Regions from separate parts of the Deinococcus fonticola genome, predicted to be linked through region 2. Evidence: riboswitches for the same ligand, from Rfam matches in the RefSeq annotation. Region 2 holds a riboswitch; the other holds the start of a gene.

Region 1 (11,210 bases), on a different contig from region 2:
TATGGATGAATCCGGATGTCACGGGCCAATGAGCTGGCCGTGCACCGGTTCGTGTAGTGAGCAGCGTGAATATACAATGTCCGCCATTTGGCGTATATGCCCCGCCGCCCAATTCCCCCCACCGGCCCCTCACGCACCCCCCATAAAGCGCGGCCTTCTCTTGGACTCTTCCCTTACACTGGCTTCCCTTAGACTGGCTTCCCTTAGACTGGCTTCCCTTAGACTGGGCGTCGATGCATTCCATCCCTGAGGGCCACAGCGTGACGCTGGACATCCTGGTCACCGACGACATGACCGTCCATTTTCATGAACTGGGGCAGGGCCCCGGCCACCCGGTGTACTCGACTTACTGGCTTGCCCGGCACTTCGAGGAAGCCGGGCGCAAACTGCTGCTGCCTTTTCGGGAAGAGGGCGAGGAAGGCGTGGGCACGTTCGTGGAGGTGCAGCACCTGGCCTCGGCATTGCCGGGCATGCGGGTCACGCACGTGGCGACGGTAGAAAGCGTGGAGGGCCGCCGCCTGACCTGCACCATCAGCGCCACCAGCGAACTGGGCGACCTGATCGCCACCGGCCGCACCGGGCAGTACGTGACGCTGGAGGCGAAGCTGGAACGCAACTTCGGGGCGCTGCGTGAACGCTGGGCCGCCCATCAGCAGCAAAGAGACGTTTCCTCAGAAAGCGGCGGGCCGTCAAGCTGACGGGCGCCCGGCGCTGGCCCGCTGCGCGATGAAGCGTGAGGTGCGCCGGGCCAGTGCCATGACCGTCAACATGGGGTTGGCGCCGCTGGCCGAGGGAAAGGCGCTGGTGTCCCCGATCCATACGCCCGGCACGCCGTGCAGTTCGCCGCTGGGGTCGGCCACGCTGGTGCGCGGGTCGCGGCCCAGGCGGGCACTGCCCATCTGGTGGGCGCTGAAAACCGGGTGCCCGCCCTGCCCGATGTTCAGGGTGCGCCACTCGCCGATGGCGGCTTCCAGGTCTTCGCCGCGCCGCCACGGTTCAGCCCGGTCGGTCAGGGGATAGATGGTGTGCGCCCCCGCCGCCTCCAGGATACGGGCCACCGTCGCCTGACCCAACCAGTAATTGTCGACATCGACCGGATCGGTGACGCTGTAGGTGATGACCGGCTCGCCGTTTTCACCCAGCGTGACCTGCCCGGCCCCCCGGTCGCGCGTCAGGTGAATGAGGCTTACGGCGTTCGCCTGCTGCGCCATGCGTTCCTTATGGTCGGCGGCGTTGAACCACGGGGCCGCCACCGCGTAGAGGCCGGTGGTGTACTGAATGGTTTCCACCAGAAACCCGTACCCGCCCGCGCGGCCCTGAAACTCGTCCATGATGGTGCCCTGCGTGGCTCCCCACCAGCCCCGCTGATCGTGGTCGAACAGGCCAGCCAGCGCCCCGCATGGGTGCAGGTGCAGGTGCTGCCCCACCGCCGGCCCGCCCAGCCCCGAGCGCAGCAGCAGGGCGGGGGTCTCCAACGCGCCGCAGGCCACCACCACCTGCGGCGCGTGTACCGTGAAGGACAGCGGGGTGCGGTCGGCAGAAGACTCGCCAGCAGCGTGCCCCCCGACCAGAACGCCACTGGCCACGCCTTCCTGGGTCAGGATGCGTTCGGCCTTCACGCCCTCGACAATGACGGCTCCGCGCTGCTGGGCGTCTTTCAGGTACGTTTTGGCGGTGCTCTGCTTGCTGCCGGTGGCGTCCCCGAACCCGCAGTGCCCGGCGTGCTGCGGGTCGTGCAGGCGCGGGTCGGCGTTGCGGTAAGCGCGCTTGAAGCTGTACCCGAGGCGCAGCGAACCCTCGATCAGGCGCTGGTGCGTGCCGTTCGATTCGCTGCAGTCGTTGTTCGCCTGAATCCGCCGCATCACCGCCCGCAGGTCGCCCTCGAATTCCGGGGTGTTCAGCCCGCTCAGGCCGGCCCCCGCCCATTCCTGGCGCACCTCGGCGGGCGTCGGGACGCAGTTCATCCAGTTGCCCACGGTGCCGCCCCCCACCGCCTGACCGGCGATCAGCGACACGTTGCCGTCGGCGGTGGTGGTGAAGCCGCCGTGCCAGTAGATGTTGCGGTAGGCCCACAGTTCGGACTGGCCCAGTTCGGCATCCGCAAAGTGGCGGCCCCTGTCCAGCACCACCACCTTCAGGCCCTGCCCGGCCAGTTCGCCGGCGATGACCCCCCCGCCCGCGCCGGAACCGATCACCACCACGTCCGCGTGCATGTCCTGCCCGGCTTGCGGCACGGTGACGGTCAAATCCCGCTGGGTCTGTGCGCCCTGGAAGGTCGGGCCGGCGTAGGCGAACTGCTTCCAGGTGGGGTTCAGGCCGTCCTCGCCCACCTGCGCGTAGCCCAGCATCAGCGTCAATTGACGCAGCGCCTCCAGGCCACGGGCAGCGCGGGGGTCGCGCGACAGCAGGCGTAGGACACCTTCGCGCACTTTCAGGGGCGTGCGCTCCAGCTTTTGAACGAAGCGCAATTTGTCCAGCAGTTCCAGCAGGCCCGCGCGGTCGCTGGCGGGCAGGTCGGCAATCACGCCCTCGGCGGCGGCCGGCACGCCCAGCGTCCGGGCCGAGTGGGCGTAGAACCCGTGCGGATCGTCGCGGCGGTTCAAGGCGGGCAGAAAGGTGTCCATCAGGGCGGCCAGCGTGCGGCGCTGCGGGTCAGTCAGGGTATCGAGCTGGGTCAAGGCCGTCTCCTTGTGCGAACAGGGCAAATTTTTTGAATCTGGTACAAAAAATCTAGCGCATTTGCCGAAAGAAGACGGATGGCCCAGCGTCCACGGGAGGTCACCCGCCGACTGGCCCCCGCGCCTGCCACACAAGAAAACCGCCCCCACAGCAGCTTCAGGCAGGGGGCGGAGCAACCAGCCTAACAGCCTGGGCGTCAGCGCATGCTGCTGAGGTAAGCCGCCAGGTCCTTCAGGTCGCCGTCAGAAAGGGGTTTCAGGACAATGCGCATGGCTTCGGGCGCGACGATGCCGCCAAAACTGGGCGCGTCACGGAATTCGTGCAGGATGTTCAGGCCGTACCCGGGCGAGAGGTTGGTGACGCTGGCGACCTCGTTGTCGCTGACGCCGCGCCCGTCTGCGCCGTGGCACACCTGGCAGGCCACCACGTTGCGCCCAGCGTCGCCACTCAGGAACAGTTTCTCGCCCCGGGCGCGGGCGTCCGCGTCGGCCTTCCAGGCCGGGCCGGGTTGCAGCGGCGTGTAGTACGCCGCCAGGTCGGCGATGTCCTGATCGGACAGTCTGGCCGCCACGCCCTGCATCACCGCGCTGGGCCGCAGTTTCGCCCGGAAGGCCGCCAGTTGCAGGTGCAGGTAGGGCGTGATCTGCCCGGCCAGCCCGGGAACGTCCGCCTTCGTACTCACGCCGCCCGCCCCGTGGCACTGCTGGCAAGCGCCCTCGTGCAGGGCCTTGCCCCGCGCCGCGTCAGGAGGCCCGAACTTCAACGCGAGCGGATTGCCACCCGCTGCCGGTGCCGTGGGTGGCGGCGCGGCAGACGGGCTGCCCTGTGCTTGCATGGTGGACGCCTGCATGCTGGAGTGCCCCTGCATGGTGGCCGGGCCACTCATATACATGCAGGCACTCAGGAGCAGAGGAAGGGGAAACAGGGCCAGCCACTGGACACGTTGACGGGTGGGCATACGAACCTCCACAGGACGAGAAGGACGGGCACGCAGGTGAGGCGGGACTTCTCTCCCAGCTTAATAGGAAAAGAAGTTACTTTCTGGATCAGGTTCAAGTGGACATTCGATGCAGCGGCTCCTGAGCCAGGCCCTTCTGTCTCCTTCATCAGCACGGTGTAACAAGCTCCACCACCAAGGTGTACGTCGCCCCCCTTTCAGAAGCTCCGGAAGGCAAGGAGCTGGATTGGTCGGAGCACGTCACAGCCGGACAGCAGACGAAAAGATGAGGCAGGAGAACTGCCCCATCTTCTTCACTTCGGTTCAGCGGGCGCGCAGGACGTGACTTACCCAGGCGTCGACCAGGCGCTGCGGGTTGCTCGTCAGGCCCGGCTTCACCTCGGAGAGTCTGGGTTCGTCGGCGAACTTGAACACCGGGTCGAGTTTCGTGCCCTTCACCGCTGGGTAAATCCACATGCGGGTGGGAATGTCGGCCTGCACGGCGCTGCCGAGCATGAAATCCACGAACTTGCGGGCCAGGGCGGGCTGCCTGGCGCCCCGCAGGATGCCCACGCCTTCCAGTTGCAGCCAGGTGCTGCCGGGCAGGAACAGGTTGGCGGTGGGAGCCTGCGCCGGCAGTTTCGCGGGGTTGTAGCCGTCGGCGTAGAACACCTCGGCGGCGGGGCTGCTGGCGTAACTCAGGACGATGGGGTACTTGCCGCCGTTTCTGCTGAAGTCCTTGTAATAGGCGTCACTCCAGCCGCGCGTGACCTTCATGCCGTTCGCCCGCGCCTCGCGCCACCACGACCAGGCGCCAGCCTCTCCGTAGTGATTGACGGTCGCCAGCAGGAACGCCAGACCGGGACTGCTGGTGGCGGGGCTCTGCACCACCGTCAGTTTCGCGTACTCGGGTTTCTTCAGGTCATCCAGCGTTTTCGGCAGGGGCAGGCCCGTTTTGGCCAGGGCCGCCCGGTCGTAATTCAGGGCCACGAAGCCGTAATCCACGGTGTTCAGCGCCCCCGCCTCGTCCAGACGGTAGGCGGCCGGCACTTTGCTCAGGTTCGGAGACTGGTACGCGGTGAGCAGGTTCATCTGCTTCGCCCGGCCCAGCAGGCTGTTGTCCAGCCCGTACACCACGTCGGCCAGCGGAGCGCGGCGCGTCAGCACCAGGCGGTTCAGGAGTTCCCCGGCATCGCCGCCCTTCACGAAGCGCACCTTCGCGTTGTTCGCCTTCTCAAACTGCGCCACCAGTTTCTTGTCCACGTCGAAACTGTCGTGGGTGATCACCGTCAGGGTCGTCTGAGCATTCGTCGTCTGGGCATTTGTCGTCTGGGCACTTGCCACGCCCAGCATCAGCAGGGCCGAAAACAGCAGTTTACGCATAAAAAATCCCCCTCGCGTCACGAGAGGAAAGAGGTGTGGGCACTCGTTTTACAGCCCGGTCACGCTCCCTCCGCCGGAATAACCCGGTTCAGGTTCCTTGGGTATGGTCTCAGCCCCCTTGTTGCAGAAGGCACCCCAGGTGACGCAATGGGAAGGATACCAGAGGGTGTCAGCGTGTGTCCGGCTGGGCTGACAATTCAGGGGCGGAGGCCAGGACGGTCGTGGCGCAGCCGCTCGCTCCCATCAGGGCTGGAGGCGACCCGACCAGACCGTCCCGGGCCTTTGACACCGCCAGAATTCGACGGTGCTCAAGCTGGCGGTCAGGGGGAACGTCCTCCCCGGCCCGTGGCAAGGCCCTGAAGTTCACCTGCGCTGTTCGGCCCAGCAGAACGCTGAATTTAGATAACCCACGTCTGGGCGCGTGAAATCGCTTACCCTGAGCGTATGTCGATTTGTAGCTGGGCGAGGTGGTGACGCCCCGCAACCGCGCCACTCCCCTGCTGCTGATCACGGGCGTGCTGCTGGTGGCGCTTAACCTGCGTCCGGTGATCGCGGCGTTCGAGCCGCTGCTGGCGCAGATTCAGACCGAGCTGGGCGTGAACGCGGCGACGGTCAGTCTGTTGATGTCCGTTCCGCTGCTGTGCTGGGGCGCCTTCGCGCTGCTGGCCCCGCTGTTCGTGCGTTCGCGCAGTGCCGAGGCGGTCATCCTGGGGTGCCTGGCAGTCATTGGTACCGGCGCCCTGCTGCGAACCGGGCCGAGTTTCGCGTGGATTCTGGTGGGCACGGTGCTGGTCGGGTCGGGCATTGCAGTGGTGAACGTGCTGCTGCCCAGCCTGCTGCGCCGCGATTTTCCGGAACGGCTGGGGCTGATGACGGGCCTGTACACCACGGCGGTGGTGGGCGGGGCGGCCATCGCGTCGGCGGCCTCGGTGCCGCTGCGAAACGCCTTTCAGGGATCGTGGCGGGCGGCGCTGGGGTTCTGGGTGCTGCTGGCCGTGCTGGGCGCGGCGGCGTGGTGGCCCGCGGTACGCGGTCGCCCGGAGCGGTCGGGCTTACAAACCGCTGCGGGCGTCAGCATCTGGCACAACCCGGCCACCCTGCCGGTCACGGCGTTCATGGGCGCGCAGAGCATGGTGTTCTTCATCTGGATGACCTGGTTGCCCCGCCTGCTGGTCGATCAGGGCCTCAGCAGCACCCAGGCCGGGTTGCTGCTATCGGTGGGCAACATCGTGCAGTTGCCGTTCAGCCTGTACGTGCCGATTCTGGCGTCCAGGTTGCCCAGCGTGCGCCCGCTGGTCGTGGCCCTGAGCGCCTGCGTGGCGGCCGGCTTGCTGGGCCTGCTGCTCGCGCCGGGTGCTCCCCCGCTGGTGTGGGCCTTGCTGCTGGGCATCGGCTCGGGCAGCGCCTTTCCGCTGGCGCTGTACCTGATCGCGCACCGTGCCAGGAGCGCCGCCGAAGCCCCCAACCTGTCCGCGGTGGCGCAGGGCTGCGGTTACCTGTTCGCGGCCACGGGCCCCGTGCTGTTCGGCGCGGTTCACGACCTCACCCACGGCTGGCACGCCCCCCTGCTGCTGCACCTGGCCCTGACCGCCCTGATGCTGGTCACGGGCCTGTGGGCCAGCCGGGAATTCACCTGAGGTTGATGCCTCCCCGAGGCCTTCCATTTTGTGTGGCATGACCGGGTTTATATGGGGTTTACACTACGGCATGACTGACCCGAAGTCACACTGGGGCAAGGCGTACACGGACGACGACATCACCGTCTACTACGACGCTGGGCGCTGCATTCACTTTGCCGCGTGTGTGCGTGGTCTGCCGCAAGTGTTCAACCCGAAGGCAAAACCGTGGATCAGGGCGGACGCTGCGCCAGCCGAGCAGATTGCCGGGGTGGTGCGCCGTTGCCCCACGGGCGCCCTGCATTACGAATTGAAGAACGGCCCCGCCGAGTCACCCGAACCCACCAGCGTGGAGGCGCGCGAGAACGGCCCGCTGTTCCTGCGGGGTGACCTGACCATTGCCGCACCTGACTCAGCCACGCCCGGCGGTGAGGTCAAGGACACCCGCGCGGCCCTGTGCCGTTGCGGCGGCAGCAGCAACAAGCCTTTCTGTGATGGCACGCACCGCAACGGCTTCCAGGCCGAAGGCGGCCAGAAACTCAACACTGCGTGAGGAGCAAGCATGACTGAACTCAGGAAAAACGACGAGAAAAGCCGTTACGAAATCCTGCAAGGCGGGCAGGTGGTGGGTTTTGCGGAATTCCGCCCTGTCGGCGACGCGGTCATGCTGCCGCACACCGAAATCGAGCAAGGCCACGAAGGGGAAGGCCTGGGCAGTCAACTGGCGAAATTCGCCCTGGATAACGTGAAGACCGAGGGCAAGCGGGTGATTCCCATGTGCCCTTTCATTGCCGGGTACATTCGCAGGCACCCGGAGTACACGGAACTGGTTCACCCACAGCAACGCGGCGTGTTCAAGCTCTGAAAGCCTGAGCGTCCCGGTTTTCTTTTGTGCTCCTGGCGTTTAGAGCAGTTCTGCGAATTATGCGCTCTGAGGAAGGACACCCCAGAGCGCTCCATTCTCGGTTCTGCTCGTCTGAATTGACTCGATTTGCTCGGCCAAAAGCACTGCGTTCTTTTGTCAAATGCTCTAATAAGCGCATGGCTGTGGATTTAATCGTCTGGGTCATCGTTCAGGATGGGGCAGGTCGCATTCTGCTGGGGCGACGTGAGAGTACGCGCTTTGCCAGCGGGTGGTGGAACCTGCCGGGCGGCGCGGTGGAAACCCGGGAGAAAGTGGCCGACGCGGCGGCGCGTGAACTGCGCGAGGAGACAGGGCTACATGTGAACCCTGCCGATTTGCGGCATATCGGCGTGAACAGGTACGACGTGGAGGGGCTGCACGGCCGCGCCGAGGGGGTGAATTTCTTCTTCCTGGTGCGAGAATGGGACGGTGAGCCGCAGCCACTGGAGAACACCTCGGAGCTGGGCTGGTTCGACCCGGAGAACATTCCCGCAGACGCCCTGCCGTGGCTACCGCAAGCCCTGAAAAACCACCTGCTCGACGCTCAATTCTTCGTCGAGCAGGTGGATTGATTTCCGGGCGTCATGCCCCAGCTTTTTTCCCCAACGACTCCTTCCCACTCACTTCAGCAGCGGCACGTAATCGGGCACGAAATTCCCGCCCTGGGCCTCGGTTTTCTCCTCGTCGATGAGGGTGGGCGTGGTGCCGATGCCGTAGGTGAAGTTGGGGGCGTGGGTGTCCACCGGGCGGTCGGTGATGACCTCGCCAATTTGGTAGGGCGTGCCGTTCTGGTGCGGGTAAGCCGTTTCGGGCGTGCGGAAGTAACGCAGGGTGAAGGGCGTCTCGGGAAACACGTCCTTGCCGAAGTCGTAGCGCTGCGTGGCGACCACCTGACGGTAACGGCGTGCGCCTTCCAGTGCGGCCTGGCGGGTCGGCAGGAACAGTTCGGGGCGAATGGTCTTGCCTTGCAGGTACTCGCCTTTTGCCGTGAACTCGCGCATCAGTCTCTGGCGCAGTTCCTGGGCGGCCTTGACGCCCTGCGGGTTGTTTTTGCTCACTTCCGTGCGCAGGTCGGGCCAGTCGGCGCTGTACCCGTTGGCCCTGCTAATCTGGCGGTTCAGGTAGGTCTCGACGCTGGCGGGCATGTCGCCGAACAGAGACGCGCCCACCACGTGATCCAGGAAGTAACGGTACTCGCCCACGTTCTTGCCCCGGTTCAGGGGTTCGGGGGTGGTCAGGTGCCCCGGCGTCTCCCCCGCCCCGGCAGACGCGCTGGCCTTGTAGCCCAGGTAGTTCATTTCCTGCCAGCCGAGTTTCCCCGTGAACTGCCGCGCCATGGCCCAGGTGCTGTCGACGGTGTTCCCGGTACCGGAAGTAAAGACGCTGTTCTGCCCCACATCGCTCTGGCGAACATTTCCGCTGTGGCAGGCGACACACTGCGTGAGTTCACTGGGCGTCTGGGCGCGCAGGGCACCGCCCTTGTCCTCGATCCAGCCGCCGAGCAACCAGCCTGCGCCGTTCTCGATCCAGCCCTGGGTGCGGTTGGCGTACACGGGCGCACTTTCTTCCTTGAGGGCCAGGCCGAACTCGTCGGGGTGCCATTCGCGCTGCTTGTACATCCAGCGGATTTCCTTGACACGGTTGGCGCGGGTGCCAGGAAAGCGGCTGATGCTCCGGTCGGTGCCGTCGGCCTGCACGTCCACGTAATGCAGCGGGTGCGCGAACTCGGTGCCCAGCGGGTACTGCCCGCGCACGATTTCAATACCGGACGCCGCGCCAACATACGTTTTCTCGCCGCTCAGCCTGTCCTGCGCGTTGCGCTGCACCAGATCGAGGTTCTTCTCGTAGGTGCTCAGGTCAAATTTTCCAGCGGTGGACTGCATGAACTTCGCGGGCAGGCGCACGTACACGCCTGACACGCTGCCCGCCAGGGGCGTGAAAATTCCGTACGGCATGAAGTTCAGCGCGCGCCAGCCGGTCACCCAGCCCTGGCCGTCGTTGAACAGGCCGCGTTCCTGCGAGGCCGAACGCACGAAGCCGTCCGCCTGGGCCGGCAGATCCGCCGGGGCCAGGGCTGGGAAGAGCCGCATGGGGGAGTCCACGCCGGTGTCCCAGTCGGTGGTTCTGGCCCGCTTATCGAAGGCGGCCTGCCAGTTGTCCTGGCGCACGTAAGCCTGCATGTCCCACTCCTGCGCTTTCACCCCCAGCGAGGCAGCCACGCGCGCCAGCACTTCGGGCCGCAGGGTGTTCTCCCAGGGATTCACGCTGGAATCGATGACGTGCGGGTAATCGAAGACCCCGAAGGCATACTCGGCCTGCAGGTTCCCGACGTTAGGGTTTCCGCCCGCCTGTGGGTTGTTGTTCCCCAGGCCTTTTTCCGCCACCCCGTCGGTGTGGCAGTACTGACAGGCGTTCTGCGTGCCGAAACTGGTCTCCACGTAACACTGCGCCGGAATATGTGCGTGAGGATTCGGGAAGGTGCCGCGGTGAATATGTTCCCCCCGCAGCGGCATTTTGACCGTGGACGTGGCGGTGAGCTGGGCGTGCGCCGCCAGCGGGACGGCCACCGAAACCAGCGCCGCGAAAACAATGAACTTCGTGTGCATCAAATAACCTCAAAAAGTGGGAAAGGGGCAGCAGGGTTGCCCCCACCGCCCCCCCGGACTCCGACCGACTGCGACTGCTGAACGCGGGTGCCGGCCCTTACTTCACGGCGGGCAGACCGTGCAGGTAACCGACGCTGTTCTGCAACTTGTAGTTGAGGACGCCGTACTTGTTCGCACCCCACTTGGCCTTGGCGGCGGCTTCCAGCTTGGCAGTCAGTTCCTTGTTCTGGCTGCTGATCCAGTCGCCCTGGTGCTGGTTGTTGCTGGTGATGTAGGCGTGCCCGTTCATGTTCTCGACGACGCCCAGCCCGGTCGCTTCGGCCCCAGCGGCCACCGACAGGATGCGGCTCAGTTTCCTGGTGTCCACGTTGTACGCCCACACGTAATTATTGACGTGCATGCCGCTGTCCTCACCGATGAACAGGGTGCGCATGGCTTCGCTGTAATGCACGTTGTCGGTGTTGGCGATGGCATTCACGTCGGCGGTGTTGCCGTTCGCGTCGGCTGGGATGGGTTTGCCGAGCAGGGCGGCTTCCACGTAGGTGCGGGTGGCGACGTAATTGCTGTTGATGGCGTTACCTTCGGTGTCTTTCTGTCCGGCTTTCAACTCGAAGGTGTACGTGGCTCCGGCCTTGTTCTCCGGGAGTTTCACATCGTCCACGGGAACGCCTTCTTCGGCTTTCATGCTGGTTTCGATGCGGCTCATGGCGTAGTACATCTTCTTGTCGGCCTCGTTGAAGGTCACGCCCTCGCCCTTCGTGAACTCGGTGGTGGCCCCCAGGTACGCGGCGTACCGGCGGGTCTCGAAGAACGCAGCGGCCTGCTCCATGCCGGGTTTCAGTTTCAGCCACACGGTCTGGGCGCTGCCCGCGCGGGTGGGCTTGAATCCTTCCTTGGCTTCCAGGCTGGTCTCGAAGATGTCGCCGATGTTGACCTTGTCCTTCAAGGCCTTGATTTCAGCGTGCGTGGCGTGCCCCAGCCTGATCCAGGAGATGTTGGCCGCGCCACCATTCTGGTCGCTGGTCTGGTTCCATTTCGCGGCGTAGATGGTGCCGCCCGCTGCGGGATCGTTGGCCTTGTCGCCC
Region 2 (11,210 bases):
CCCCAGCGGCCCGTGTCCCGCCCCCAGGCCAGGCGCGGCGTGCAGGGCGCGTTGCAGGTAGGCGAACGCAGCAGTGACGGCTTCCGGCAGCAGGTGGCCCCGCGTAAGATTCGCGGTGATCGCCGCCGAGAGGGTGCAACCCGTGCCGTGCGTGTGCCGTGTGTGCAGGCGCGGCGCCCTGAAAGTCAGGGAATGCCCGGGCGTGCGGAGTTCATCCGTGACCGTCTCCCCTGCCCCGTGCCCCCCCTTGAGCAGCAGCGGCAGGGTGTCCGGTGCGCCCGCCTGCTGCAGCGCGTCCCATTCCGGCAGGTTCGGCGTAACGAGGGTGGCGAGCGGCAACAGTTCCGTGACCAGCGTGTGCAGGGCCTGCGCGTCCAGCAGGGCGTCCCCGCTCTTGGCCAGCAGGACGGGATCGACGATCAGCGGCAGGTTTCGCCCGCGCAATTCCGCCGCCACGGCCGCCACGATGGCCGGGGTGCCCAGCGCCCCCGTTTTGACCGCCCCCACAGGAAAGTCGTCCAGCACGGCCCGGATCTGGGCACGCACCAGTTCCGGGGGCAGCGGGTGAACCCCATGCACGCCCAGCGTGTTCTGCGCGGTCACCAGCGTCACGGCGGACGTGCCGAAGACGCCGTGCGCCTCGAACACCTTCAGGTCGGCCTGAAGCCCGGCCCCGCCACCGGAATCCGAGCCGGCGATGGTCAGGGCCACCGGCAGGGCGCTCACCGGGCACCCTGCGCCACAGGCATGCTTCCTCTGGTCGGCCGGGCCGAACCAGCGAGCGCCCGCTCCACCAGGCCCAGGACGCGGCGCGCCGTCCAGGGAGCCAGCAGCGCCCCATGCCGCCCGTGCCCCGTTGCCACGACGACCCCCGCATGGGCGGGGTGCGGAGCCACGATAGGACGGCTATCCGGGGTGCCGGGGCGCAGGCCGACCAGGGTGGATGCCCCCGAAGCACCGTCCAGACCGAAACGGCCGGCCGCCGCCAGCAACCAGCGCCGGGCCTGGGGGTCAGGTTGCACGCTGGCGCTGTGGCGAACGGTCGCGCCCACGTACACGCCGTCCGGGCGGGTCAGGGTGTAGGCCCGCGCGCCGCTGCCCCGCCGGCGTCCGGCGTACGCGGCGGCATCTGCCGAACCGTCCAGCGCGAGCAGCAGGGCCTGTCCCTGCACCGGGGTGACGGGCAGGCCGAAGGCGGCGCTCCAGGCCCCGGCCGCCAGCACCACGGCCCGCGCGTGCCAGGTGCCCTGGTCGGTGTTCAGCAGCACGCGCCCGGCGCGCGACTGGACGTGCAGTACGCGCTCAGGGTGTAGCGGCAGGCCCTGCCGGGCCGCCCGAACCACGCTCGGCGGGTGAAGCTGCGCCTCGCCCGGCGTCACCGCCCAGGTGCCGTCCGGCTGCCGGCGCCGAACCCCCTCGCGGTAATGGACGCTCTGGCCGCTGGCACCCTCCAGTTGCCGCGCGAAATCCGGCCACTGCCGCAGGCTCTCGGCGGCGCAGACCCCCAGTGGCGTCCCGGGGGTCAGGCCCTCGGCGTCCGGGCTGAGCAGGCCCGCCCCGGCCCGCCAGGCAGCGCCCGGCAGGTCGGCGTCGAGCACGGTCACCGCGTAGCCGGCCTGCCGCAGCGTGAAAGCCACGCACGCACCGATCAGGCCGCCGCCCACGACCACCACCTCGGCCTCACGGGAGGGGCCGGGGTTCATACGGGCAATTCCACTTCCGGCAGGCGTACCGCGCCGGCGGGCGGGCTGCTGGGGCTGGCCGCCTCGCGCTGGGCCATACGACCGGCCTGCCACGCCAGACGTCCTGCCTGCACGCCCAGCGCAAAAGCGTGGGCCATCGCCACCGGGTCACGCGCCTCGGCAATGGCCGTGTTCAGGAGTGCGGCGTCCGCGCCAAGTTCCATCGCCTGCGCCGCGTCGCTGGGCACGCCCAGCCCGGCATCTATAACCACCGGCACACCCGCGCCGTCCAGTACTGTGCGCAGCAGCTCCGCCGTGCGAATTCCCCGCCCGGAACCGATGGGGCTGGCCAGCGGCATCACCGCCGCGCAGCCCACTGCCTCCAGCGCCCGCGCCAGCACGCCGTCCGGCTGCACGTAAGGCAGCACCGTGAACCCCTCCCCCACCAGCATCTCGGCGGCCTGAAGGGTGCCCACCGGGTCAGGCAGCAGGTATTTCGCGTCGGGAATGACCTCCAGCTTGACCCAGTCCACGCCCGTCGCCGCCCGCGCCAGCTTCGCCACGCGCACCGCCTCCTGCGCCGTGCGGCACCCCGCCGTGTTCGGCAACAGCGCGTAGCGATCCAGATCCAGCGCGTCCAGCAGGCCGTCATGGCCCGCCGCCTTCAATTCCACCCGGCGAATTGCCACCGTGACCAGCTCGGTTCCGGACGCCAGCAGCGCTTCACGCATCACCGTGAAATCGCGGTACTTCCCGGTTCCTACGAACAGGCGCGACGAAAACGAACGGCCACCCAGCAGCAAAGAATCAGACATAAGAACTCCAGAAAGATTGAAAAGATGGGAATTGATGCTCGGTGCGACCCCTCCGGCCCTTCGGGTCAGCTCCCCTTAAAAAGGAAGCGTAGCCTTGGGGCACTGTTTTTCCCGTTCTCGAAAAGCGGCGCAGCAGAGAGGTGCTCTCTTTACCCCCCGCCGATGACACGCACGATTTCCACATTGTCTCCGGCTTCCAACCGTTGATCGGGTGCCTGCCCGCCGGGGTGGAAGTCGTCGTTGACGGCAATCGCGACGCGCTCACGGGAAATATTCAGCTCGCGCAGCAGGGCGTGCAGGGTCAGGCCGGGCGTGTGCGGGTGGGGCGCGCCGTTGACGTGCAGGGTGGCGGCCTGTTCCGTGAGCTGGACTCGTCCGAGTTTTTCCCTGAGTTGACTGGCGGCCTGCGCGGGGTCAGGGGCGTCGAGCACGGCGCGGACGACGGCCACGCGGGTGGCTCCGGCATCCAGGACAGCATCAAGGGTGTGCAGGTCGATCCCGCCGATGGCGTACCAGGGCAGCGGAGGGGTCAGCGCGGCGACGTGCCGCAGGTACTCCAGACCAGCCGGGGCGCGGCCGGGTTTGGTGGGCGTGGCGTGCACGGGACCGGCGGCGAAGTACGCGGGAGCCTCACGCAGCGCCGCCTCGGCGTCCTCGGGGCGGTGGGTGCTGCGCCCGACGCGCAGCTGCGGCGCGAGGTCGCGTGCCCACCGCACGGGCAGGTCGTTCTGGCCCAGGTGAACGCCGTCCGCGCCGGCCGCTGCGGCGACGTCCACGCGGTCGTTGATGAAGAAGGGCACGTTCCGGGCGTGCGCGAGCTCCCGCACCTTCTCGCCCAGGGCAATGTACGGGGCGGCTTCCCAGTCCTTGCAGCGGAGTTGCAGCGTGTCCACGCCGCCGTCCAGCGCGGCCTCCACGCGGGCCAGGAATTCTGGTTCCGGCTGCCCGGCCCTGGGCGTGGCGACGAGGTACAGCACGCCCAGGGGCCGCGTAGGATTCGCCTGCATTCCTGCACATCCGGGAACAACGCCCGAATGTCCATCCATTCCGCCGAACCCTTTGGTTGCGGCTCGCGCTGCTCGGGAAACCATCTGCGATGTTTCCGGCAATTTTTCCTCAGTCATCGGCGCCCACCGCGTCGGTGTACAGTTCGCCGCCCGACTCGCGGAACTCGCGGGCCTTGGCCTCCATGCCGGCCAGCACGTCGGCGGCGCGGATGTCCTGGCTGAGTTTCATGGAGCAGAAGTGCGGGCCGCACATGGAGCAGAAGTGCGCGGTCTTGGCGGCTTCGGCGGGCAGGGTTTCGTCGTGCAGGGCGCGGGCGCGTTCCGGGTCGAGTGAAAGGTTGAACTGGTCCTGCCAGCGGAATTCGAAGCGGGCCTTGCTGAGCGCGTTGTCGCGGGCCTGCGCTCCGGGGTAGCCCTTGGCGAGGTCGGCGGCGTGCGCGGCGATCTTGTACGCCATGAGACCCTCGCGCACGTCGTTCTTGCCGGGCAGGCCGAGGTGTTCCTTGGGCGTGACGTAGCAGAGCATGGCCGTGCCGTACCACGCGATCTGCGCGGCGCCGATGGCGGACGTGATGTGGTCGTAGCCGGGAGCGATGTCGGTGGTGAGCGGCCCCAGGGTGTAGAAGGGCGCTTCTTTGCACACGTCGAGCTGGCGGGTCATGTTCTCGCGGATGAGCTGCATGGGCACGTGCCCCGGCCCCTCGATCATGGTCTGCACGCCGTGCTCCCACGCGACCGTGGTGAGTTCGCCCAGGGTGTCCAGTTCCGCGAACTGCGCGGCGTCGTTGGCGTCCTCGATGCTGCCGGGGCGCAGGCCGTCCCCGAGGCTGAAGGTGATGTCGTACGCGGCCATGATCTCGCAGATCTCGCGGAAGTGCGTGTACAGGAAGTTCTCCCGGTGGTGCGCCAGGCACCATTTCGCCAGGATGCTGCCGCCGCGCGACACGATCCCGGTGCGGCGGCGGGCGGTCAGCGGAACGTGGGCGAGGCGCACCCCGGCGTGAATGGTGAAGTAGTCCACGCCCTGCTCGGCCTGCTCGATCAGCGTGTCGCGGTACAGGTCCCAGGTAAGCTCCTCGGGCTTCCCACCGACCTTCTCCAGCGCCTGGTAGATGGGCACGGTGCCGATGGGCACGGGGCTGTTGCGCAGGATCCACTCGCGGGTCTGGTGAATGAAGCGGCCCGTGGAGAGATCCATGACGGTGTCCGCGCCCCAGCGGGCGGCCCAGACCATCTTCTCGACCTCCTCCTCGATGCTGCTGGTCACGATGCTGGTGCCGAGGTTCGCGTTGACCTTCACGCGAAAGTTCCGGCCGATGACCGTGGGTTCGAGTTCCGGGTGGTTCACGTTCGCGGGAATCACGGCCCGGCCGCGGGCGACCTCCGCGCGCACGAATTCTGGGGTGATCTCGCGGGGGATGACCGCGCCGAAGGCCTCGCCGGGATGCTGCTGCGTCAGGTCGAAGCTGGCGTGCTGGCGCAGGGTCTCGCGCAGGGCCACGAATTCCATCTCGGGCGTGATCTCGCCCGCGCGGGCACGCTGCATCTGCGTGAATGCCTGCCCCGATCTGGCACGGCGGGGGGCGGGCACCGCCGGGAACGGCAGCGGGCCGTCCAGGTCGGCCTGGGCCGCGAAGCGGGGCGTGACCTCCAGGCGCGGGTCGTGCGCCAGCCAGGGCCGGGCGACGCTCAGGCCGCGTTCCAGGTCGATCTGCACGGTAGGGTCGGTGTACGGGCCGCTGGTGTCCGGCACGAGCAGGTCCGGGTTCGGGGTGCTGCGGGTCACGCCGCTCCACGCCTCGACCGTCGGCGTCTGGCGGATGGCGCGCACGGGCACGCGCACATCAGGATGAAGTTCTCCGGTCAGGAAGCGTTTCTCGCTGCCGGGAAAGGGCGTGGTGGACAGGATCTCGGGGTTCAGGGACATAGGGGGCCTCCAGGGGCACAACAGGCAGAGAAGCAAGGACACGGGCCGCAGCTCAAACGGCACGCCGGAAGTAGATTCAACGTCGGTTCAGATCAAAAAACATCGAGGGAGTGGCCTTTTCCCGGCTGCACCCGCTTCGCTTGTTCATTCAATAAAAAAGCCCTCCCCCTGAAAACATTCCGGAGGAGGGCGGCCCATGCAGGCATGCAGGAAGTCCGCTCACGTCAATCTTCCTCCGCTGGTGTTACCCAGTTCAGGTTCTAGGGTTAGGCCCGCTGGCCCTCTCAGCCCTCCGCACTGCGCGGAAAGCACCCCTGTTGACGTGACCGCAGTGTGCCACCCGAAAGCAAGCGGGTCAAGCGAAAGCCTGGACGCCGCAGCAAGTCAGGCAACCCGCAGGAATCACCCGCTGGAAAAAATAGAAGTCAGCGGGCGCAGCGTGGGGGCTACTTTGTCACGGAGACGGCGTCACTGAGCGGTCTCGCGTCCGGTGTCACCCAGTCGAAGCGCGTCATGAAGTACCCGCAGCTGTCCTGCCGCATGACGTAAACATAACGCTGCGTGAATTTCGGTTGCCCGAAGGCCTCCCACCCGCCGTGCGCTGCGCCGCAGCTGGGGCGACTGGGCTGGTCGAAGTGAATGGGGTCAACCCTGATCTCCGGTGTCAACGTCACACGCTGAAAGGACAGGCCGGCATCGTCCTCGGGACGAATCACGTCCTCCTGCGTGAACAGGGCCAGGTGACCAGACGGGCGGCTGATGATGAACGAGCCCCAGATCCAGACAGGTGGGTTCAGCTTCGGTGAGATCAGGGCGGTCGAGGACGAGATCATGGTTCCGGCCCCATTACTGTTGGTGTCGATCACCAGCACGCCATCCAGCAATTGAATGCCGAAAATGATGCTCACCTTCTTTTCCTGCCAGCGCAGCTTTCCGGCCTGCGTATGGGCGCTGAGAATGATGTCGTAACGAGGGGAATCACCTACCACCCGCACTGTTCCCGCCGGGACTTGCCAGCGGCAATCGACGGATTTTGCCGGACTGCTGTTGAGCGGGCAATTGAGAGAGGAGGTCACGTGCGGCCCCCCCTTTGCCTGCGCCAGGCCAAGCGTCATCAGCGCAGTCAGCAGCCATTGCCTCAGGTTCATGTCCTGAATTTAAGGGCCCCTTGTCACCAGGGCATCCGGCTTTAGCATGAGGATCAAGGCGAAGGTGTACCCAGGGCGCTTGCTTATTTGACCGTTTTTACATCAGCGCGTATACTGAAGTTTGGCTGACCATGATGGGTCATGCAGGAGTTCATTGATTAACGGATTCCACAAGTAGTTTTTTTGGTGTGGGACGCGGAAAGGTTTGCCGCGTGCCTGTTTTTGCCGTTTCCTGGCGGTGTTCTTTTTTCTCAGAGGTGTGCATGACGCAGAAAACTCCCCCCCGTATCGAGCGATTCGGCGAAATCAAGGAAGTCATCAATCTTCCAGAGCTGACGGAAGTGCAGGTGAACTCCTTCCGGGCGTTCCTTCAGGCCGACCGGGCCCCGGATCAGCGGGACAATGTCGGTCTGGAAAGTGCCTTCCGTGAAGTGTTTCCCATCGACGAGACCGAAAAAGGCCGCAGCACGGGCCTGGTGCTGGACTACCTGGAGTACCGCCTGGGCGAGCCGCCCTACAGCCCCGAGGAGTGCCGCGAGAAGGACCTGACCTACCAGGCGCCGATGTACGCCAAACTGCAACTGATTCATAAGGACAGCGGCCTGATCAAGGAAGACCAGGTGTTCTTGGGCGACCTGCCGCTGATGACCGAGGACGGCAGCTTCGTGATCAACGGGGCCGACCGCGTGGTGATCTCGCAGATTCACCGCAGCCCCGGCGTGTACTTCACCAGCTCCTACAAGGGCATCAAGAAGCTGTACACCGCCGCGATTATCCCGATGCCCAAGCGCGGTCCCTGGATCGAACTGGAGTTCGCGGGCGGCATCCTGGAAATGAAGGTCAACAAGCGCAAGTTCCCGGTGGCGATGCTGCTGCGCGTGCTGGGTTACGACGACGCCAGCCTGCGCGCGCTGTTCACCGAGTTCGAGCCCGAAGGCGCCGAGCTGCCCGAGGACAAGAGCGCGGGCATGGGCGCCGACGAGGCCCTGCTGCGCCTGTTCACGGTGCTGCGCCCCGGCGACCCCCCGAAGCGTGACAAGGCCATTCAGTACCTGTACGGCCTGCTGGCCGACCCGCGCCGCTACGATCTGGGCGAGCCGGGCCGCTTCAAGATGAACCGCAAGCTGGGCGTTGAGTCAGATGCCAGGACATTACTAACCTATATCAATGGGCGCTTTTACGACGAAGGCTTAATTACAACAATCAGATATCTTTTAGGTCTTACCAACCAAGATGCATCTTATGGGGCTAAGGTTGACAGCGCAATCAGTGCATCCTTTGATTTTTGGATTACGCGAGAAGTTCTTTCCTCAGAGAAGTCCATTGCAAATCTGATTAGTGATTTACAGGCTGCCGTCAAAGGCGGCGAATCAGCTAGAACGACCGATGATGCCTTAAGAAAATACATAGCCTCAAATAATATTAAGGAAAAGCTAGAAAAGGCGTTTGATAGCTGGTACGAAGGCTTCGTCAAGACCCTTAGTGATGGGGGTCAGGCAACAATGTCTAAATCGGAATTTCAAAGCAACAGACAAATCTATAAAGAACGTGTTGTAAATAGCGTGTACCGACTTTTGGACAATGTCGCCGCTGTTGGTTCTGACAATCAATTTAATGAGGACGACATCGACCACCTCGGCAACCGCCGCGTGCGCACCGTGGGCGAACTGCTGGCCGACCAGCTGCGCGTGGGCATGGGCCGCATGGCGCGTGGTGTGCGTGAGCGCATGCTGCTGGGCAACCCCGACGCCGCGACCCCCACCAAACTGGTGAACAACCGCCCGATCGTGGCGGCCATGCGTGAGTTCTTCGGACGCTCGCAGCTCTCGCAGTTCAAGGATCAGACCAACCCACTGTCGGATCTGCGCCATAAACGCCGTATCTCCGCGCTGGGGCCGGGCGGCCTGACCCGTGAACGCGCCGGTTTCGACGTGCGCGACGTGCACCGTACCCACTACGGGCGCATCTGCCCCATCGAGACGCCGGAAGGCGCGAACATCGGTCTGATTTCCTCGCTGGCCAGTTACTCCAAGGTGAACGACCTGGGCTTCATCATGGCGCCGTACCGCAAGGTGGAAAATGGCGTGGTCTCCGAGAACGTCGAGTACATGACGGCCGATATCGAAGACCGTTACACCATCGCCCAGGCCAACAGCCCGCTGAACGACGACAACACTTTCGGTGAGGAGCGCGTCCTGGCCCGCCGCAAGGGTGACCCGCTGCTGTACCACCCGGAAGAAGTCGAGTACATGGACGTCAGCCCGAAGCAGATCGTCTCGATCAACACTTCTCTGATTCCGTTCCTGGAGCACGACGACGCCAACCGCGCGCTGATGGGATCGAACATGCAGTCGCAGGCCGTGCCGCTGGTGCGCGCCGACAGCCCCGCCGTGGGCACCGGCGTCGAGCGCCGCGTGGTGACCGACTCCGGCACCAGCGTGGTCAGCGACGTGAATGGCCGCGTGACGTACGTGGACGCCCGCGCCATCCAGATCACCCTGACCGAGGACGCGCCCGACGTGAACCTGAACAAGGGCAACGTCCGCACCTTCGAGCTGGTGCGCTTCACCCGCAGCAACCAGGGCACCAACCTCGACCAGCACCCGATCGTCAAGACCGGGGATGAAGTCAAGGCCGGTCAGGTCATCGCCGACGGCCCTGCCAGCGACTTTGGCCGCCTGGCGCTGGGGCACAACATCACCATCGCCATCATGCCCTTCGACGGCTTCAACTTCGAGGACGCCATCTGCATCAACGAGGGCCTGGTGCGCCAGGACTTCTACACCAGCGTCCACATCGAGAAAGACGAGATCGAGGCCCGTGACACCAAGCTGGGGCCGGAAAAGATCACCCGCGACATCCCCGGTCTGTCTGAGGCCGCGCTGCGCGACCTCGACGAGGACGGCATCGTGCGCGTGGGCGCGGAAGTCAAGCCCGGCGATATTCTGGTCGGCAAGACCAGCTTCAAAGGCGAGAGCGAACCCACGCCCGAAGAACGCCTGCTGAGAAGCATCTTCGGTGAGAAGGCCCGCGAGGTGAAGGACACCTCGCTGCGCGTGCAGTCCGGTCAGGGCGGCATCGTGGTGAAGACCGTGCGCTTCCGCCGCGGCGACGAAGGCGTGGACCTGAAGCCCGGCGTGCGTGAAATGGTGCGCGTGTACGTGGCCCAGAAACGCCAGTTGCAGGTGGGTGACAAGGTCGCCAACCGCCACGGCAACAAGGGCGTCGTCTCCAAGATCATGGCCCCCGAGGACATGCCCTACCTGGAAGACGGCACGCCCGTGGACATCGTGTTCAACCCGCTGGGTGTGCCCTCGCGCATGAACCTGGGCCAGATTCTGGAAACCCACCTGGGCGAAGTGGCCCGCCTGACGGGTCAGAAATTCGAGACCCCGGTGTTCGACTCCGTGACCGAGGCGACCATCAAGGAAATGTTGGAAGTCGCCGCCGCCGAACGCCTCCAGAAGCGCAAGGACGAGGGCTTCGAACTCGACAAGCGCGAAATCGAGGTGCTGGAACGCGGCGCGAAACTGGGCGTCATCGACCCGCCGCAGGGCGATTACGAAAAAGCTCAGATGCAACTGAGCCGCACCGGCAAGAGCATCCTGTTCGACGGACGCACCGGCGAACCCATCAGCGGCCCTGTGGTGGTCGGCATCATGTACGTCATGAAGCTCTACCACATGGTGGAAGACAAGCTGCACGCCCGCTCCACCGGCCCCTACAGCCTGATTACCCAGCAGCCCCTCGGCGGGAAGGCCCAGTTCGGCGGACAACGCTTCGGCGAAATGGAAGTGTGGGCGCTCGAAGCCTACGGCGCAGCGCACGTGCTTCAGGAAATGCTGACCATCAAATCCGACGACATCGACGGACGCGACGCCGCCTACCAGAGCATCGTCAAAGGCGAAGAAGTCTCCGGCAGCACCATCCCCGAATCCTTCAAGGTGCTGGTCAAAGAGCTGCACTCCCTCGGCCTGGACGTGGAAGTCCTCGACCAGAACGACCGGAACGTGGACATCTTTGAAGGCATGATGCCGAAACGGTAAGCATGAAAAGAAGCAGTGCGGTTTTCGACATCATCTTCAATGCAACGATGATCGTGATATTTGCTGGACTGCTTATTTCTGTCTTAGTCGCAAAGAGGTCTGAGCCAATTCTTTATATCTCACCCAGCGTTTTTATCGTTTTGCAGACGATCTGGCTCATGAGATCAATCAGACGATTACGAGAAGAAAGGCGCTAAAACTCAAGGTTCTTTCAATAACAGGAGTTTGAATGAAGGACTTTAACAAAGTTCGTATCGCCATCGCCAGTCCGGAGAAAATCCGCGAGTGGAGCTTTGGCGAAGTTGAGAAACCGGAAACCATCAACTACCGCACGCTGAAGCCGGAGCGCGAGGGTCTCTTCGACGAGCGCATCTTCGGGCCGATCAAGGACTACGAGTGCGCTTGCGGGAAGTACAAGCGTCAGCGGTATGAAGGCAAAGTCTGTGAACGCTGCGGCGTTGAGGTGACGAGCAGCAAGGTGCGCCGTTACCGTATGGGCCACATCGACCTGGCGACGCCTGCCGCGCACATCTGGTACGTGAAGGACACGCCCAGCAAAATCGGCACGCTGCTCGACCTCTCGGC

The links. A riboswitch is a leader RNA that binds a small molecule or an ion and turns the genes downstream of it on or off. The one in region 2 is predicted to bind thiamine pyrophosphate.
Region 1: linked by a shared signal. The riboswitch ahead of E5Z01_RS04480 (thiamine ABC transporter substrate-binding protein) and the one ahead of thiC (phosphomethylpyrimidine synthase ThiC) in region 2 are both predicted to bind thiamine pyrophosphate.

The regions. Positions count from the first base shown of each region.
Region 1 is NZ_SMMH01000005.1:46,356-57,565, forward strand. It holds gene E5Z01_RS04465 (thioesterase family protein) at 234-698, shown strand; gene E5Z01_RS04470 (GMC family oxidoreductase) at 690-2,678, opposite strand; gene E5Z01_RS04475 (c-type cytochrome) at 2,876-3,637, opposite strand; gene E5Z01_RS04480 (thiamine ABC transporter substrate-binding protein) at 3,941-4,999, opposite strand; TPP riboswitch at 5,047-5,147, opposite strand; gene E5Z01_RS04485 (CynX/NimT family MFS transporter) at 5,470-6,636, shown strand; gene E5Z01_RS04490 ((4Fe-4S)-binding protein) at 6,707-7,168, shown strand; gene E5Z01_RS04495 (GNAT family N-acetyltransferase) at 7,178-7,480, shown strand; gene E5Z01_RS04505 (NUDIX domain-containing protein) at 7,657-8,091, shown strand; gene E5Z01_RS04510 (hypothetical protein) at 8,140-10,125, opposite strand; gene E5Z01_RS04515 (alkaline phosphatase PhoX) at 10,223-11,210, opposite strand, start outside.
Region 2 is NZ_SMMH01000002.1:66,301-77,510, reverse strand. It holds gene E5Z01_RS01715 (hydroxymethylpyrimidine/phosphomethylpyrimidine kinase family protein) at 1-726, opposite strand, end outside; gene E5Z01_RS01710 (FAD-dependent oxidoreductase) at 723-1,703, opposite strand; gene E5Z01_RS01705 (thiazole synthase) at 1,700-2,497, opposite strand; gene thiE (thiamine phosphate synthase) at 2,647-3,504, opposite strand; gene thiC (phosphomethylpyrimidine synthase ThiC) at 3,614-5,431, opposite strand; TPP riboswitch at 5,644-5,757, opposite strand; gene E5Z01_RS01690 (hypothetical protein) at 5,878-6,579, opposite strand; gene rpoB (DNA-directed RNA polymerase subunit beta) at 6,843-10,625, shown strand; gene E5Z01_RS01680 (DNA-directed RNA polymerase subunit beta') at 10,855-11,210, shown strand, end outside.